DNA from 3 places in the Colwellia sp. Arc7-D genome. Region 1 is predicted to be linked to each of the others. Evidence: predicted binding sites of a transcription regulator. Region 1 holds the regulator's gene; each other region holds the start of a gene.
The links. The regulator sigma-54, encoded in region 1, starts transcription at its own class of promoters, with help from an activator protein. The targets are predictions, from matches to a motif close to GTTGGCACGNNNNTNGNNT.
Positions count from the first base shown of each region.

Region 2: a site for sigma-54 is predicted at 2,064-2,082, ahead of DBO93_RS12785 (DUF2884 family protein). Genes of this name have one in related genera too.
Region 3: a site for sigma-54 is predicted at 3,044-3,062, ahead of DBO93_RS03350 (FlgO family outer membrane protein). Genes of this name have one in related genera too.

Region 1 is NZ_CP028924.1:3,890,734-3,896,496, reverse strand. It holds gene DBO93_RS16895 (HPr family phosphocarrier protein) at 91-369, opposite strand; gene rapZ (RNase adapter RapZ) at 376-1,230, opposite strand; gene ptsN (PTS IIA-like nitrogen regulatory protein PtsN) at 1,237-1,689, opposite strand; gene hpf (ribosome hibernation promoting factor) at 1,719-2,006, opposite strand; gene DBO93_RS16875 (RNA polymerase factor sigma-54) at 2,042-3,547, opposite strand; gene lptB (LPS export ABC transporter ATP-binding protein) at 3,608-4,339, opposite strand; gene lptA (lipopolysaccharide transport periplasmic protein LptA) at 4,340-4,819, opposite strand; gene lptC (LPS export ABC transporter periplasmic protein LptC) at 4,851-5,417, opposite strand; gene kdsC (3-deoxy-manno-octulosonate-8-phosphatase KdsC) at 5,414-5,763, opposite strand, start outside.
Region 2 is NZ_CP028924.1:2,948,013-2,953,775, forward strand. It holds gene DBO93_RS12775 (DUF3010 family protein) at 1-133, opposite strand, end outside; gene DBO93_RS12780 (tRNA-uridine aminocarboxypropyltransferase) at 234-1,004, opposite strand; gene DBO93_RS12785 (DUF2884 family protein) at 1,186-1,989, opposite strand; gene zapE (cell division protein ZapE) at 2,198-3,370, opposite strand; gene DBO93_RS12795 (cold-shock protein) at 3,472-3,681, opposite strand; gene DBO93_RS12800 (RNA methyltransferase) at 3,937-4,452, opposite strand; gene DBO93_RS12805 (hypothetical protein) at 4,711-5,256, shown strand; gene lepB (signal peptidase I) at 5,459-5,763, shown strand, end outside.
Region 3 is NZ_CP028924.1:776,954-782,716, forward strand. It holds gene tkt (transketolase) at 1-390, opposite strand, end outside; gene DBO93_RS19085 (hypothetical protein) at 767-901, shown strand; tRNA gene DBO93_RS03340 (tRNA-Arg) at 1,220-1,295, opposite strand; gene DBO93_RS03345 (flagella assembly protein FlgT) at 1,487-2,689, opposite strand; gene DBO93_RS03350 (FlgO family outer membrane protein) at 3,112-3,759, shown strand; gene DBO93_RS03355 (LPP20 family lipoprotein) at 3,808-4,272, shown strand; gene flgN (flagellar export chaperone FlgN) at 4,350-4,781, opposite strand; gene flgM (flagellar biosynthesis anti-sigma factor FlgM) at 4,807-5,109, opposite strand; gene flgA (flagellar basal body P-ring formation chaperone FlgA) at 5,184-5,763, opposite strand, start outside.

The sequences.
Region 1 (5,763 bases):
TAATATTTAACGCGTTGAGTTTACCGTAATTTTCGATATTTCGCAGCTTTTTTATTGACTTAACGGTGCCGACAATAAATATGAGTTTTGCTACTCGGCTTCATCAAATTTGTTGCTGAAAAGTTGGCAAATTTCTTCGAGTGCTAATTCAGCGTCTTCACCCGTAGCAATTACCTTAACGGTTTTACCTTGTGCACCTGCAAGCAGCATTATGCCCATAATACTGTTGGCGTCGGCATGATTTTCGTCTAATTCAATGGTGACTTTTGCGGTAAACTTTTGACTTAATTGTGCGAGTTTAGAAGCCGCTCGGGCATGAAGCCCAAGCTTGTTGATGATGAGAACATAACGGCTGGCTTGTGTGCTCATAGCAAGTTACGTTGTGGCAACAGGTAAATCGCGATGACGAGACTGCACGTCTTTACGTTCTTTACGCATATTATTTGCGAGTAATTCGGTGATATATACAGAGCGATGCATACCGCCGGTACAACCAACCGCTATAGTAATATAACTGCGATTATTTCGTTCTAGATGCGGTAACCAGGTCATCATGAAGCTATTTATTTGCCAAATAAACTTTGTCACAATAGGTTGGCTAGCAAGGAAATCTTGCACAGGTTTATCTAATCCGGTGAAGCCCTTAAGTTCTTTATCCCAAAATGGGTTAGGTAAAAATCGCGCATCAAATACATAGTCTGCATCTTGTGGTACGCCATGTTTAAAGCCAAAAGATTCAAAAACAACCACCATAGAACCCGATTTTTTACCTAGTATACGCTCTCTAACTAAGTCGGCTAGCTGATGTGGTGATAGCTGGCTAGTGTTAATATATAAATGTGCACGACTTGCGATAGGTTCAAGAAGCTTTTTTTCTAAGGCTATGGCTTGGTCTAAGGCTATATTTTGTCTAATTAGCGGATGTAAGCGTCGTGTCTCGCTGAAACGACGGATTAGGTCACTATCGTCGGCATCTAAATAAAGTAAACTTAGCTCTACGGCATTAGGTAAGTATTCTATAATTTCGGGTACATCGTTAGGGTCAGCAGGTAGGTTTCGAACATCTAGGCTGACGGCAACATTTTCATAATCATTAATGACGGTATGAATTAAAGCGGGTAACAAATTAACCGGTATATTATCTACACAATAGTAGCCCAGATCTTCTAATACGCGTAATGCAACACTTTTACCTGATCCTGAACGACCACTGACTATAATTAACTTCATGGGGACTTAACTCGCCTGTTGGATTAGCTGAAACAGCTCTTGGTTACTTTGGCATTTACGCACTTGTTTGCAAAATTGTTTTTCACGAAAAATTTTTGCGATACTTTGTAATGTACACAGGTGATTTTGGCATTCATTTTCGGGCACAAATAAAGCAATAAAAATGTCCACAGGACGATTATCTATCGCATCAAAATCTATCGGCTCTTCTGTGGTAATAACCACCGCAATGGGTTGGGTAGAATTATCTAAACGTCCATGCGGTATCGCTATGCCATTTCCTATGCCGGTAGAACCCATTCTTTCGCGCTTAACTAGGCTTTCTAGTAGCTGAAAAGTATCGTGTTCAACCAATTTTTCAGCGGCCAGACTACTTAAGTATTCTAGAATACGTTTTTTACTGGAACCCGGTGCTGCACAAATAGTGCATTCCGGGGTTAGGATATCTTGCAACTTCATAAACTTATAAAACCTAAAGCGACTTGGCGCTAATGCTTGTTGATTTTGCCTTTGTATTTCAAAATTTGGCGATCTAATTTATCAATTAATGCATCAATTGATGCATACATATCGTTATGTTCAGCCTTAGCGTGAACCTCCGAGCCCGTTAAATGCACAGTAGATTCAGCGATCTGGTTCAATTTTTCAACCGTTAGTACCACATGTACATTATTAATGTGTTCAAAGTGGCGCTCTATTTTTTCAAATTTAGCATTAACATAATCACGTAATGAGTCGGTAACATCGACATGGTGTCCAGTAAGATTAATTTGCATAAGCTTCATTCCTCTTTTTTGGTGATTAAGGTTGCCTACAATAGGCTTTTACGTTGATTTGACGGCGGTATAGAGAGTGACTCTCGATACTTGGCAATAGTGCGTCTTGCTACTTTAATGCCTTGTTCGGCCAAGATATCGGCGATTTTACTGTCGCTTAATGGCTTTGCGGGTATTTCGGCGGCAACAAGTTTTTTAATTAACTCACGAATAGCGGTTGATGAGCATTCACCACCATTTTCAGTACTTACATGGCTAGAGAAGAAGTATTTAAGCTCAAAAATGCCTCTGGGTGTATGCATATACTTTTGTGTAGTAACACGAGAAATAGTCGATTCGTGCATATCTACCGCTTCGGCAATATCATTTAAAACCATAGGTCGCATAGCTTCAGGGCCATGTTCAAAGAAACCCTGCTGGCGCTGTACAATACAATTGGACACTTTTAACAAGGTATCGTTCCTGCTTTCAAGGCTTTTGATAAACCATTTAGCTTCTTGCAAGTTCGAGCGAATAAATTGACTGTCTGCTGATGATTTCATCGAGCGAGACATGGCAGCATATTGTTGATTTACCGATAACTTAGGTGCTGTGTCTGGGTTTAGCTCTACAGTCCAGCGACCATTTTTCTTTTCAACCGACACGTCAGGAATAACATACTGTTCTTCACTCTTGATAACACTATCGCCCGGGCGAGGGTCTAATGATTGTATTAAGCGAATAACTTCACGTAATTGGTCTTCTTTAATGCGTAACTTTCGCATCAATTGGCGATAATCGCGATTACCCAATAATTCGATATGCTCGGTTACCGCTAACTTACTTTCAGCGAGCCAAGGCGTATCTTTTGAAAATTGGTTGAGCTGAATAAGTAAACACTCTGGAATTGAACGAGCCGCTACGCCCACCGGATCAAAAACGTTAATCCGTTTAAGCACTACTTCAATTTCATCAAGTTCAACACCATCAATGCCTACGCTTTCTAATATCTCGTCTGCAGAAACTGTTAGGTAGCCGGCATCATCTATAGCTTCAATAATAGCGATAGCAATTGTTCTATCGGTATCGCTAAATGGTGTTAGTTCCATTTGCCAAATAAGATGGTCTTGTAAGGAGTCTTTTGTTTCACCCTGATAGGTATAATCTTCTGATGCATGACCAACACCGCCACTGCTCGCACTGGCACTAAAGTTGTCATCCCAGGTTGTATCACTATTTAATTCTTCGGGTATGTCAGTTTTTGCTAGGCCTTCTGATGAGCTTATTTCATCAATAGTCGGTACAGAATCTTCGCTGCCATCTGAGGATATTTCTACGCTATCGCCAATACCAGCGGAGTATGCTTCTTCTAAATTGTCAGGGGTGTTTTCTGAATTGTTGTCGGGAGATTCATCAACTTCAAGTAAAGGGTTACTTTCAAGAGCTTCTTGAATTTCTTGTTGTAAATCCAAGGTCGATAATTGCAACAGCTTGATAGCCTGCTGCAATTGCGGGGTCATCGTTAATTGTTGTCCGATACGGAGTTGCAGAGTAGGACGCATTTACGTTTTCTTTTCCCTGTTCAAGTACATTAGTATGTTACCGAGTAAGTCTGTTATTCACTATAGCGTGAATTGTTCACCAAGGTATACATCTCTTACGTGTTGATTTGCAAGTATTTCAGTAGAGTTACCTTCGGCAATAAGCTCGCCGTGACTAACAATATAGGCATGCTCACAGACATCGAGGGTTTCACGTACATTATGGTCGGTAATTAAGATACCTATGCCACGTTCTTTTAAGTGTAGGATAATTTTTTTTATATCACCTACCGAAATTGGATCAACACCAGCAAAAGGTTCATCAAGGAGAATAAATTTAGGATCTGCAGCTAAAGCTCGCGCTATTTCAACTCGTCGACGTTCACCACCAGAAAGGCTCATGCCGAGGTTGTCTTTGATATGACCAATGTTAAATTCTTCTAATAAATGCTCAAGTTTTTCTTCTCTTTCAACGTCGGTTAGCGTTTTACGGGTTTGTAAAATAGCCATTATGTTGTCATAAACCGTTAGTTTACGAAAAATTGAAGCTTCTTGAGGTAGATAACCAATACCTTTGCGGGCACGTTCATGCATAGGCAATAAGGTTAAATCTTCGTCATTTAAAATAATTGAGCCACTGTCGTTATTAACTAAGCCAACGATCATGTAAAACGAAGTGGTTTTACCTGCGCCATTTGGTCCTAATAAGCCAACAATTTGTCCAGCAGAAACCTTCATGCTAACGTTTTTAACGACTTTTCTGCCTTTGTAGGCTTTTGCAAGGCCAATGGCTGATAATGTTGAAGTAGACATTTACTCTTGCTTGTCCTTAGATTTTTTTGGCAATTCAGTTTTATTTTTTGGCTGCAATACTGTTTCAACCTTAGCATTTTCTAAGCTTTCGGCATTGACATATTCAGTCTCGAAGTTATAGGTAATTTTACTGCCACTTACTTCACTACCTTCTTGGCGTAGCAAAGCATTACCTGAAATAACAACCGTATTCAAATCAGGTTCATAACGAATTTCATTGGCTTGTAAATTGATAGGGCTACCATCTTGCAGCGTTTGCTCAAATGTCGCAGGAGAACCTTTTGCAATATAAATTTTATTATTGCTTTTATCTTGAGTTATCACCTGTACGAGTTCTGCATTAATTGTCAGTGAACCTTGAGAGATAATGACATTATCAATATAACTGAATATTTTATTTTTCAGATCAGCTGCTTGGCGTGAAGAAGAAATTTTAATTTCTTGGTCAACATCGAATTTTTCAGCATTTACTGTCGGCATTAATAATGCAAATGCAGAAAAATAAATAAGGTTATTTTTTAATTTTTTTATAAATGGTTTGTACATGTTCAGTCAATGTCATCTGTGTTGTGTTTAAGTCTACAATTAATCCTGAGCCATACATAGTAAATCCTTTACCTAATATTAAGATTGTTTGCTCTGAGCTGATAATATTTGTTTTTAAGTCCATTTCTAGATTTTTTCCGTGTACTTCCTGTATTAAACTTTCTTCATCAGTGGCGATTAAACGTACGCGATTTTTTAATTTTACACGATTATTATTATATAGCGTGCCTTCATTGGCGGTTATTTGCCAAGTCGGTTTATTGTTTTTTGGGTACAAGGTGTAACGTGGGTATTCAAAGTGTGTGACCTCTAATTGAGCATAATGTTCCATTCGTTGGGCTTCAACATTATAGGATAATGGGCCTGTTGATTTGTAAACATCACTGTTGAGGTTTTCAGCAATAAATTCTGGCTGATTGGCACTTTCGAGAATATTGCTGGTTTGTTTTTCTGCACCAAACCATTCGAGTATGCCATAGGTTGTTAAGGCGAGTAAAAAAAGTGCTATTGTCGCAATAGTTATGCGATTCATATACTTGCACCTGACGCATTAGCTAAAGTCTGTTGACTTTGCATAATAAGATCGCAGGTTTCTCGTACCGCACCAAAACCACCGCGGGTATAAGTTATGTAGTCACACAAGTTTAAAATGGCGGGATGTGCATCATTTACTGCAATGCTAAAACCAACATAGTTTAGACAATCGAAGTCAGGCATATCATCGCCGATGTAAGCCACTTGTTCTGGCTTTAACTTTAATGAAGCGAGCATTGCTTTCAACGCTGGCAGTTTGTTTTCTTCGCCTTGCACTATATGTTTTACGTTTAATGCGGTCATACGAGTTTGTACGATATTGGATTTTCTGCCTGTAATTACAC
Region 2 (5,763 bases), 940 kb from region 1:
GCTCTGCATCACCAGCATCAACAAGACTAATTTTTTGTACGCGCGTTTTTGGTATGTCGTACAACCCACTTTCCCGCGACATGATACAAATAATTGCATCGTTACCTTTTAATTCAACACCACATATTTTCATAAATTAACCTCGTTTCAATAATGTGCATTATTATAAAATAGTTTTGCTTTAGCTGCAGTGTTTTCATGCATTTAAAATTAAGCTTTTAGAATAAACTGCTTTAGTTCGTTATATCTTTAGCCAAAGTGATGCCATTAAGTTTGGCAAACGCTGTGTAATCTGCCACAGCATTTGGATTAGCTTTATTTATTTGGCAAACACCGCGTTGATATTGATAACTAAAAACATCAAACCAAAGATCGAGTAAATCAGCATTAGTTTGCTCTCCTGCTAGAGATAAAACCTGTGCAGCGACTTCAGCTGTCGCTAATTCTGTATTATTAGCCGCCAAACGAATTTGATAACGTGAGCTAAGCTCTGTCGAGTCCTCCGGCGTTTTTGGAGTAAATGACACTACAGGCAAGTTTTGTAAATAAGGACTGCGGCGAAACATTTTTTTAGCTTCTCGCCAACTACCATCCAGCATAATAAATAACGGTCGTTTTCCTGATGTGACTGTAATTTCATTATCGAAAATTTCACGTTCTTCACCCGCATAAGCTTTTGGAAAAACGACCATAGGTTGCCACATAGGATCATTTAATAAACTAATAATATCGGGGTTTACTTGGGTTCTTGACCAAAGAAAGGCAAAGCTGTCTGGTATCAAATCTGCGATTAACTTTCCGGTATTACTCGGTTTTAATACTTCAGTATCGTACATCAACATCAAAAATCCGGCTTGTGAGCTAACCTTTGGTGCTAAAGCGCAAATACAAAAAGGCTTTGCTAAACGGCACAGTTCACAGCGAATAACGCGCTGACCTCTCGACTTATAGGTAGTTGTGCTTAAGCTTTTACGATATTGGTGGAGTTGCTGTACAGCGTGCATAAAATATATATCAGGGCTATTGAGGGCGCTACTTTAACGTGCACCTACTTTATTGGCAATAAAAAAGCGTAACCTAAACCCGGTTACGCTTTAACTGTTTTGTATCCATCTAATATTTATGCGGTATCTATCTTTAACACAATGTAAAACTAAAAATGGTTAAGTAATGATAAACAATAGTTTAGATCTCATTATGGCTTGTTTTTATACTCGCGGTAATAAAATCATAATCAGCAATTTCATTAATACTATTTCTTAATTGCTCTTCCATTTCATCAATCACAATGATCGACTGACATAGCGCTTCACCTCGTTTTTCTATGCTCTCACTTCGAGTTTCCATTTCGTTGCCAATGAGTTCACCAAAATTATCCATTTTAGTTTCAAAGGCGTCCATATCTCCACCTGAAAACAGTATTTCTTGGCCCACTGCAATCATTAAAGTCCCTAAAGAGTTTTTGATCGTACTTTCTACCGCAGATTCAATTCTTTGCTCAAAATCATCACCAAAAAAATCTTTCCCTGAAAAGCCCTCTTCATCAATATAGAAACTATTTTGGTTATTAAATTCAGCGTTAACTTCGCCACGAATACTGATTAATTGTGTAGTGAGATCAGAACTGACGTTATTGCCTTCGCCTAATAATTCGTTAAAAGCGAGATTAACGCCGTCAATGGCTAAATCTATAGCGTCTAAGGCGATGCTTTTGACTTCAGGTACAACATCACGAATATGGCTTGAATAGTCACGTAGCAATGATTTTTGATGAGATGTTAACGTAACTTCCTTACCTTTGATCAGCAATGTATCATTGTTTGCAATGGTATAAAGTGACGATTTATTTTTAGAAAATACGATTTCTGTATCACTGATATTAATGCCACCATTTAAGTCAACATTACATGCTTCACTCGAAAAAGAATTATCGTGCGCATAAGTTAAAGTACTTGCCATCATTAGTGCTGTTGCAATCAATGTTTTCATCTTAATCTTCCTTTATAATTAAACGTTTCAATAGCGGCTTGAATGAAATAAAAACCGCCAGTTAACCAGTTTATTTACAAGTCTGATGCCAAGATTAAAATACCTTTAATATCAACAAGTAAGAAAAACATATTAATTTAAAGATAAATAGATTAAACGATAACTTGGCGAGATTATTAACTTTATGGTTAATTTAACAACTAACATTTTAGGAGTAAGAGGTGGTATTTATATAACTTAATCGTTGCATTTCAAAAAGGCGTGAGCGACAGCGGGCGAATTCAAAATTAAGTTGTGTACCTTGATAAAGTTCAGCAATATCAACATCTGCAGTAACAATTAAGCGAACACCTCGGTCATAAAATTCATCGACAAGCGCGATAAAACGACGAGCCTCATCATCCAAGCCTCTTAATTGCCCCATTACTACACCACTTCGTTGATAACCATCTTCAACACCAGAAAATACAGCAGGGATTAATTCGCCACTAAATTGTGGCACATTACTGATAAGTACATTGGTAAAACGATCTGCTAGCTTGATATAGTCTCTTTGGCTTCGAGGGCTTGAACACAGCGCCATGAAATCAAACCAAATAGTATTATCACTGCTCGCCCTAAAGGCTATAGCCCTATTATTAATAAAAATATTATCATTATAACGAACGTTACCTACGACTAACGCTTTAAAATGATTTGTTAAAAAGTGACTTTCAGTGTCACCCCCTATATTAAAATCTCGATATATAAAGTTATTGATATCTGTTTTTAATAATCGATGATCATCAGGTCCGTCGATTGATATAACCTGACAGTAGTGATTAATAATATCAATTGTCGGCAAAAAACGTTCACGTTGTAAGCCATTTTTATAGAGCTGCTCTGGTGGACAGTTTGACGTTACCACTAAAGTAATACCGTTTGATAACATGGCACTAAGTAAACCCGCTAATAACATAGCATCACCAATATCATTGACAAAAAATTCATCAAAGCAGAGTACATCAACCTCAGTAGTCCAAATATTTGCAATAACTGCCAATGGATTATCTTTACCACTATGTTCGCTTAAAAGCTGATGAACACTTTCCATAAAATGATGGAAATGAATACGCCTTTTACGAGTTATGCTAAGTTGCTGATAAAATAAATCCATTAACATGGTTTTTCCGCGACCTACACGACCATGAAAGTAGATGCCTTGAATAGGTTCACACTTGGTAAATAAATTTTTTACTGTGGTAATTACTGATATTTTTTTTGGTGGGTGTGTTAATTTTTTTGAAAGGTTATCTAAAGCAACGGCTGCTTTATACTGCTCGGTATCGGGTGTAAGCTTTTTGTGTTTTATTAGTTGCTGGTATTGCTCAAGCACTGACATAGTTTTATTTATTTACAGACACAAAAAAGGGCAGACTAATGTCTCCCCTCTTTTTAACACTGTTAATATTTTAGCTAGTATAACCAGCTAAGAAATATTAATTAAAGTGCTACGATGTTCTCAGCTTGAGGACCTTTTTGACCTTGAGTAACAGTAAACTGTACTTTTTGGCCTTCAGCAAGAGTTTTAAAACCGTCGCCAGAGATTGCAGAGAAATGTGCGAAAACGTCTGGACCAGACTCTTGCTCGATGAAACCAAAGCCTTTAGACTCGTTAAACCATTTTACTGTACCAGTAGTTGTATTAGACATTTTATTATCCTATTTATTCGTAATTGATGCCTCAAAAATAAGGCGATGTTGCAGAGAGTGTTGCTATTACTTATTAAACAGGACGAGCTACTTACTAATATAACTGCGAAACTTTGTACATAAATATAGGTCTTACTTTCTAGCTGGACGTATTGTATCTAGTTTCTAGCAATAGTCAACCTGTTTAGAATAAAAGTATCAAATACTGATAAATAATATTTTAAATAGATGATTAAATCTTCTAGCTACAACTTACTAGGTTTTCACGAAAACCGTATTATTAGTGTCTCGACTGCGTTTAATTAGATCGTCATTAGCCACTAAATGCTTCGACTTTGCTAAACGGTCATAAAGTAAAACATTAACGCTCGCGGCTAAGTTCATACAGCCTATTGTTGGCACATACACTACAGCGTCAGCAACGTTAATAACCTCCTGAGCTATGGTGCCATCTTCAGGGCCAAAAATGTAGAGTGCCTTTTCTGGGTGTTCAAACTCAGGTAACGGTATCGCTCCTTCCACTAAATCGACACAAACAATGCGTAAATCGGAAGGTATATCATGAATTAATGAATCAACAGCATTTAATGGAATATTTTTTAATGCATCTTTTGTATCGGTATGAAATTTTGCTGCGCGGGCATATCTAACACCGGTGTAACGCACTTCATCTGCTTGATAGCATCCAGCAGCACGCATTACCGCACCAACATTGGTCGGGCTTTTCGGGTCAGTTAAACCAATAACAACCTGTTCAGTCTTTAATTTCATCTATCCTTCACTTTATATTTTGCAGCATAATTTTTCGCAATTTTGCGCTGACGACGTTAATACTACAAGGGAATTTTTAAAAATTTGAAGTCAACATTATAGCTGCTAAAATTTTTCAACTATCTATATAAGTTATCTGATAGCATTTGGTAAGCAAGTTTTAAAGATTAATCAATTTAGGTTTATAAAATGAAAACTAAAACAAACATATTAGCACTCATATTTTCCACTAGTATCATCTCCTTTGTTAATGTTGCTATGGCAACTGAAGCACCGTTAGTCTCGATAGAAACCCATGATAGTTTTTTTAATAGTATTAAGGCTCACTGTGATAAAGCCTATCAAGGCCAAGTAACTATTGATAACGCGAGCGGTGATAGTTTTGCTAACAAAGATTTAATCATGCACGTTCGAAAATGCTCAGAAGATAAACTCGAAATACCTTTTCATGTTGGTGACGATGCCTCGCGAACTTGGATTATCACCAAAACAGGTTCAGGTTTATCATTAAAGCATGATCATCGTCATCGTGATGGTAGTCATGATGAAAGTACTATGTATGGCGGTCACACAACAGATGCAGGCTGGGATCAAGCACAATCATTTCCCGCTGATGAATACTCAAAACAATTATTTGTTAGTACCGGGATTCCGCAATCAGCAGGCAATACTTGGCAGATGTATATCTACCCTGATAAATTTACTTATAGACTGATTCGACAAGGGCGAGAGTTTCGCGTTGACTTTGATCTAACCGCACCTGTAACACCACCACCTGCGCCTTGGGGATACAGTGACGAATAGTGTTAATAAATAAACCCTAACTTAAAGCAGGCAATTACACTTTGCAGACTGACATAATTAATTACATTTAACAGTCCTAGCACGGCCTCATTTTAGGAACTTTAAAATAACGACTCGGTCAAAAGCCAAGTCGTTATTTTTTTATTATTAAGAAAATATTAATAATATTTATTAATTTCACCTATCACTTCAGAGGCTTGTTATGAAAAAAAACATAAAAAAAAGTATATATCGAGTATTTAAAGAGAACACATCATTAATACTATTTGTAAGCTTAATGCTAGTATTTCGCAGTGCAGTAGCCGACTGGAATGACGTTCCAACAGGCTCAATGAAACCAACCATTGTTGAAGGCGACCGTATTTTAGTTAATAAAATGGCTTATGATTTAAGATTACCATTTAGCCAACATTCACTGTTCAAACTTGCTGACCCCATAGCTAATGATATTATTATTTTCGAATCAAAAGTGGCAGATAAGCGCCTTGTTAAACGTGTTATTGGTGT
Region 3 (5,763 bases), 1.2 Mb from region 1:
TTCGGCAATTGCCATACCTACCGCATTAGAAACACCAGCACCTAGTGGGCCCGTAGTGGTTTCAACACCTGGTGTGTAACCATACTCTGGATGACCAGGGGTTTTTGAATGCAGTTGGCGGAAGTTTTTCAACTCACCAATTGGTAGATCATAACCCGTTAAATGCAATAATGAATATATAAGCATTGAACCGTGGCCATTTGATAAAACAAAGCGGTCACGATCGGCCCATTGTGTATCTGTTGGATTATGCTTTAGAAAGTCACGCCATAAAACTTCAGCGATATCTGCCATGCCCATTGGGGCTCCAGGGTGTCCTGATTTAGCTTTTTGCACGGCATCCATGCTTAAAACTCGAATTGCATTGGCCAGTTGTTGACGCGACGGCATAATTGCTCCAATTATTGTTAAATTTGATGGGATATAAATTGCGCTTATTTTCACCTAGAGTGCCCCTTGACTGCAAATTTAATTAGCACTTTTATGGCATTATTTTTAACTAAGTTATATTTATCGTCTTTTAAATGTGAAATGACCTGATTTAATGAATGAAATAAGATTTTGATCGCTTGTTAATTTGATTGAGCAAACTGAAAGGGAAGTTAGTAGATAGATATAAACTTTAGCATTTATATAAGATATAAGAAAAAATTAAAATCGTTCATTTAATGAGCTTTTGGTTGAATATCTATACAAGTTGCTTTAATGTTAATGCGTCGTATTAATAAAAATTAGAAAAAGATACAACATAATACAGGATTAAAGAATGAACAGGTCGTCGTCACGCGGAATTAAGCTGACTACGGTAATATTAGCGGTATTAATATTAGCAGTATCAGCAGTGTTGAGCACAGGCTCAGCATTAGACGACAAGGAAGTTACAATAGAACAAAATAATTAAGAGCTTATCAATTAGCTCATCATAACTACTAGCCTCGCAATAGCGGGGCTTTTTTATGTACAGGATGTACGGTATGTCGTGGTGACAGGACGTCAAGGAACGACGGAACAGGATGTACGGTATGTCGTGGTGACAGGACGTCAAGGAACGACGGAACAGGATGTACGGTATGTCGTGGTGACAGGACGTCAAGGAACGACGGAACAGGATGTACGGTATGTCGTGGTGACAGGACGTCAAGGAACGACGGTAAACGATGCCGTAATACGATATTAACCGTTTTAAAATGATCTATTGAGGCTTACTAAAAGCAATTACTGGCGTCCCCACCAGGACTCGAACCTGGAGCAGCGGCTTAGGAGGCCACAGTTTTATCCAGTTAAACTATGAGGACAAAGCGCAAGTAGTTTGATTATCACCACGCATTATTAACTAGCCCAGAGCAGTGAAATGCTATTTAAAGCCCAAGTATGCTACAACTATTTTATTAATTTGTATTCAAAAAAATCAAATAAAATTAACACTAACAGAGGCTTAATTAATAGCAGTTGAATTCATCCTTTCAATGAACTCTTAACTTATTGTTTAATATCTTACGGCTAAGTCATTTATTTGTATATTGTCTAATACGTGTTGTGCTGCCGTTGTTGCATGGGCACTATCTTGGCTTACTGAGGTAACAATCACTTTATAAGGACTAATATTAAAGCCGGTGTATGTGCGTTTATCATCACTGACAAAGTTATTGAAATGCAGTAAAGAGAACTCATCACCCACTTGCACCCCGTGTCTTTTGCCTAAGTTAAAAGTAATTGAATTACCCTGAACTTGCACGATGCGACCTTGGGTTGGCTGACACATCATGTTTTCGTCGATATCTCGCACCATGTCATCTAAAGACAGGTTTATTTGTTGGCCATATTCACTCTGCCAAAAGTTTTGGCTAGTTACATCAATATGTTTACGCTTATCAAAATCCCATGGCGCAGAACTTTGATAATGTTTATCTAGAATTCTTTCACCTGTGGTGCCATCGTGAACATAGAGTGCGATATTAAATTGGCGTTGATAAATATTTTTTTGCCAGAATTGCCAATCATTGTTTTCATCATCCGCCATAGATAGGTCTTGAATTTCTGAAAATAAAACATATTGGCTGTCTGACATATTAGCTAACGACATCGCTAAATTTTTTAAGCTTTGAGCTTGCAAGCTTTGATTGTATCGTGAAAATTCTGTTTTGGTTTGCAGCGCTAACTTAGTGTCTAGATATATCCCTTGCTGCTGTATTTTACTGGCGAGCTTTTTAATTAATGTTTTATCAAGTGCATAAATACTACCAATATTGGCTTGTTCTCGATGCAATATATTACTACGAGTAAGTAACATCGATTTTTTATAATCAGCGGCAAAACATTTTTTTTCTTGTGGGAAAATATCAGCTCGAATAGTAACTGTTACAAAGTCGTCGTTGTAGGTTTCACTGATCAAGGCTAATGAATTAACACTGCCACTGGCTCGTATGCTTATTTGATCTTGGGTGAGTAAGCCGTTAACGACTTGTTGTACACTTGATACAGAAGCACCTGCAACCAACAACGCTTTTTTTAGTGCATTTTGCATCGCTTGAGCTTTGGCTGCTTTATTATCACCATTTTTTATGCTCGCCACACCTTGCGATTCATACCATTGTCCAAAACTGGCACTACTGAATAAAGCAAAGCAAAGGCAAATTGAACTTAAGCGCATAAATATCTCTTTTAATAGTGGATCGATTTCTCTATTCAAATATGCACTTTTTGTGCCTACTAATACTTTAAATATAAACCAATGTTGGTAAAGCTATTACCTAGCTAATTTAGTTCACTATTATATGAGTTGATAAACGTGGTATTTTTATGTCCCCCAGTGTTAAAACACAGGGTAAAGTTTTAGGTGGTATTCATTGGAGAATACACAACTTGGTATCACTCTATAATATAAGCAGAGAGGTTTGCCTTTTATTTAGGCGTTCTACTAGGTAATCGATTAGGTAAGCAAATAGGCATCAGTAGAGTGTTATTAATAATTCCTCTGGTATCTTTTATTCATATACTGTTTGGTTTTTAATCTAATATTGATGAAGCCAAGTTAAATTTAAATATTGGCGCGGATCATGCTTTGTTATTTGTATTAATTTTATGATATTTGTATTAATTGAGGATAGCTCAATGAAAAATTGGCTTATAGCATTACTAATACCGACACTTATGGCGTGTTCTGTAAAAACCAAAAACAATGATTTTTATGGTTCTAATTACGTTGATAAACAAGAAATTGACAGCTTTGCGTTACCTCGTCATGCAATAAACGATGTAGTTAAAGGTTTGGCATATCAAATGTTGGAAAGTAGTACATTTGTAAATCCTAAAACGCCAATTGCCATTGCGTCATTTGTGGATTTAAAAAATTTAGAATCAACCAATTGGCTTGGTAATCAACTATCTGAAAGCTTTGTTCATGAAATGCAGCGACATGGCTTAGTGGTTATTGATTTTAAAACTACTGGGCATATTCGAGTTACTGAAGATGGTGACTATGTTTTTAGCCGAGATTGGAAAGAATTACCTGAACGTCAGATAATTGACTATGTAGTGACCGGAACCATGATGCAACAAGAAGCAGGGGTTTTAGTTAATGCTCGGATGATAGGTATGCAATCACGTGTTGTTGTTGCAACTGCTCAGTCTTTTATTCCGGCTTGGGTTGTAGGCGATGACTTTAAAAATGATGATAATGTTAAAATGAAAGATGGCATGATCATACGTGACAGCGCAATGCTAGCTGATGATGCTCGTGCAATTGCTATACAGAAATAATACAGAAGTAATACTCCAATGATGAGAATGATAATATCGAAGGTGAATATGAATACTTTACGCAATAATATCGCAATTTTTTTAAGTGCTATAGTTTTGAGCGCATGTTCTTCGGTGTTTGATAGACATGTTGAATGGCAAAATGTAAAGCCAGAGCAATTTCCTGTATTAACGGCTATTGGCCAAGCGCCAATTAGTTTGCAAAACTCAACAGACAAAACACAACGTATGTTAATGGCAATGAAAGCGTCAAAAATTGCTGCCTATGCTGAGCTTGCAGAACAAGTTTATGGGCAAAGTATTGATGGCAAAACCACTATGTCTAATTTAGTGGTAGATAACCAACTACTAAAGGCTTCGGTACAAGGTATTATTCGTGGCGCTAAAGTTGTAAAAAGTTACCCTGTTGGTGACAGTTACACAACAGAGTTAAGCTTAGACTTTAAAGATGTATATGAAATTTATAATGCATCGTCTAACCGTCAAGAAATAAAGCATATCACTTATTATTAGCATTAGTGGCTGAAATTTATACCTAAAAAAACCAGCTTTCGCTGGTTTTTTTAGGTATAAATTCAAAATAAAAGTGCTTAAGCTTTTAACCCTAGGCTACTCAGCCCACCAGAGGTTTTTCCTTTGCTATCATAAGTCATTGATGACTTATTATGATTTTCTAATAAAGAGGTTTTCATTCGTTCAACTGAGAGTTGAGACTGATGAATGATTAAACCATTAATTTGGTTTTGTTTTTTACAGCGGACTAAACACGCTTCAATATCGGCTAACTCTGTGTCGAAATTACCAGCTAACTTTTCTTGTTTGAACTCAAAACTTTGTCCTATAGCATTGTCAATTTCTTGAATCGCTATCAGTAAGTTGTTTTTATCTGAGGTAATACTAATAAGTGCATCAGGGTTTTGTTTCTGAAGGACGTCTTTCTCTGTATTTAATAACGTTTCTAGTTGCATCAACTGAGATAACTGTTGAGAGATCAATTGTTGCGGTGTTATTTTTTCAGACACTTATTACTCCTTTAATTCTTACGAGTTAGTTGAGATCAAATTCAAAGTTAGCAATACTCGCTGCTAGTTTTTCAGGATTAACTTTATAATCACCAGATGCAATAGCATCTTTTAATTCAGCTATTTTTTTCTGGTTTAGCACTGGTGAGTCAGCTGCCTTTTTTTGCAACTCAGTCATCTGTTTTGCTTGTGGGGTAATTGACACCGAATCGCGAGGTGCTAATTTAGCTTGTTGCGATGTATTTGCATTTTCGCTAACTTGCTGTTTAGTTTGAACTTGTTGCTTTACTTGGTTGGTGTTACTCAAGTTATTGATATTAATAGCCATTATTGTATCCTACTTACAACAGTTATTGGTTTCTAACCTTTTATCGGCAAAACAGCAGAAAACTTAAGCAATTATTATAAATTAATTACGACTTGGTTAATAGCGCTAACTTGCCCTTGAACAATTCGTCCAGATTGCTTATTTCGCACGGATATAATTTCACCTAAGCTGCCGTCGTCTAACGCAACGCCAAACGACTTAATCTCAAAGCTATCTGACTTAGCAATGATATTCACAGGCTCATCTTTACAAACAAAGCAGGTGTTTTTATTTGTTATAACGCTACCTTGAGATAAATTTCTTTTGGTGCGCACCCCAGTGGCAAGGCTTGGATCTGTCATCACTGCCCCTCGAATTTGCCCTGAGTCTTTAAATATAAGTTCTATATTACTTTGACTGAGTAAAGTACCTTTGCTGACGCGCATTCGTGTCACTACAACAGGCACTATTGTTTGAATTTTTACCGGTATATATAAATACCAAGAATTTTCGTCGGAACAAACAATTTTAACATTTACGTTTCTACCGTTATGGTTTTCAGGTATATTTGCCGTTAATGGTGACACACAAGATTGTAATGAAATGCGAGGATCTATTTCAGATACTTCGACATTTAGCTTTCCTTGAGCAGGTAAACTCACGTTATTCTCGACA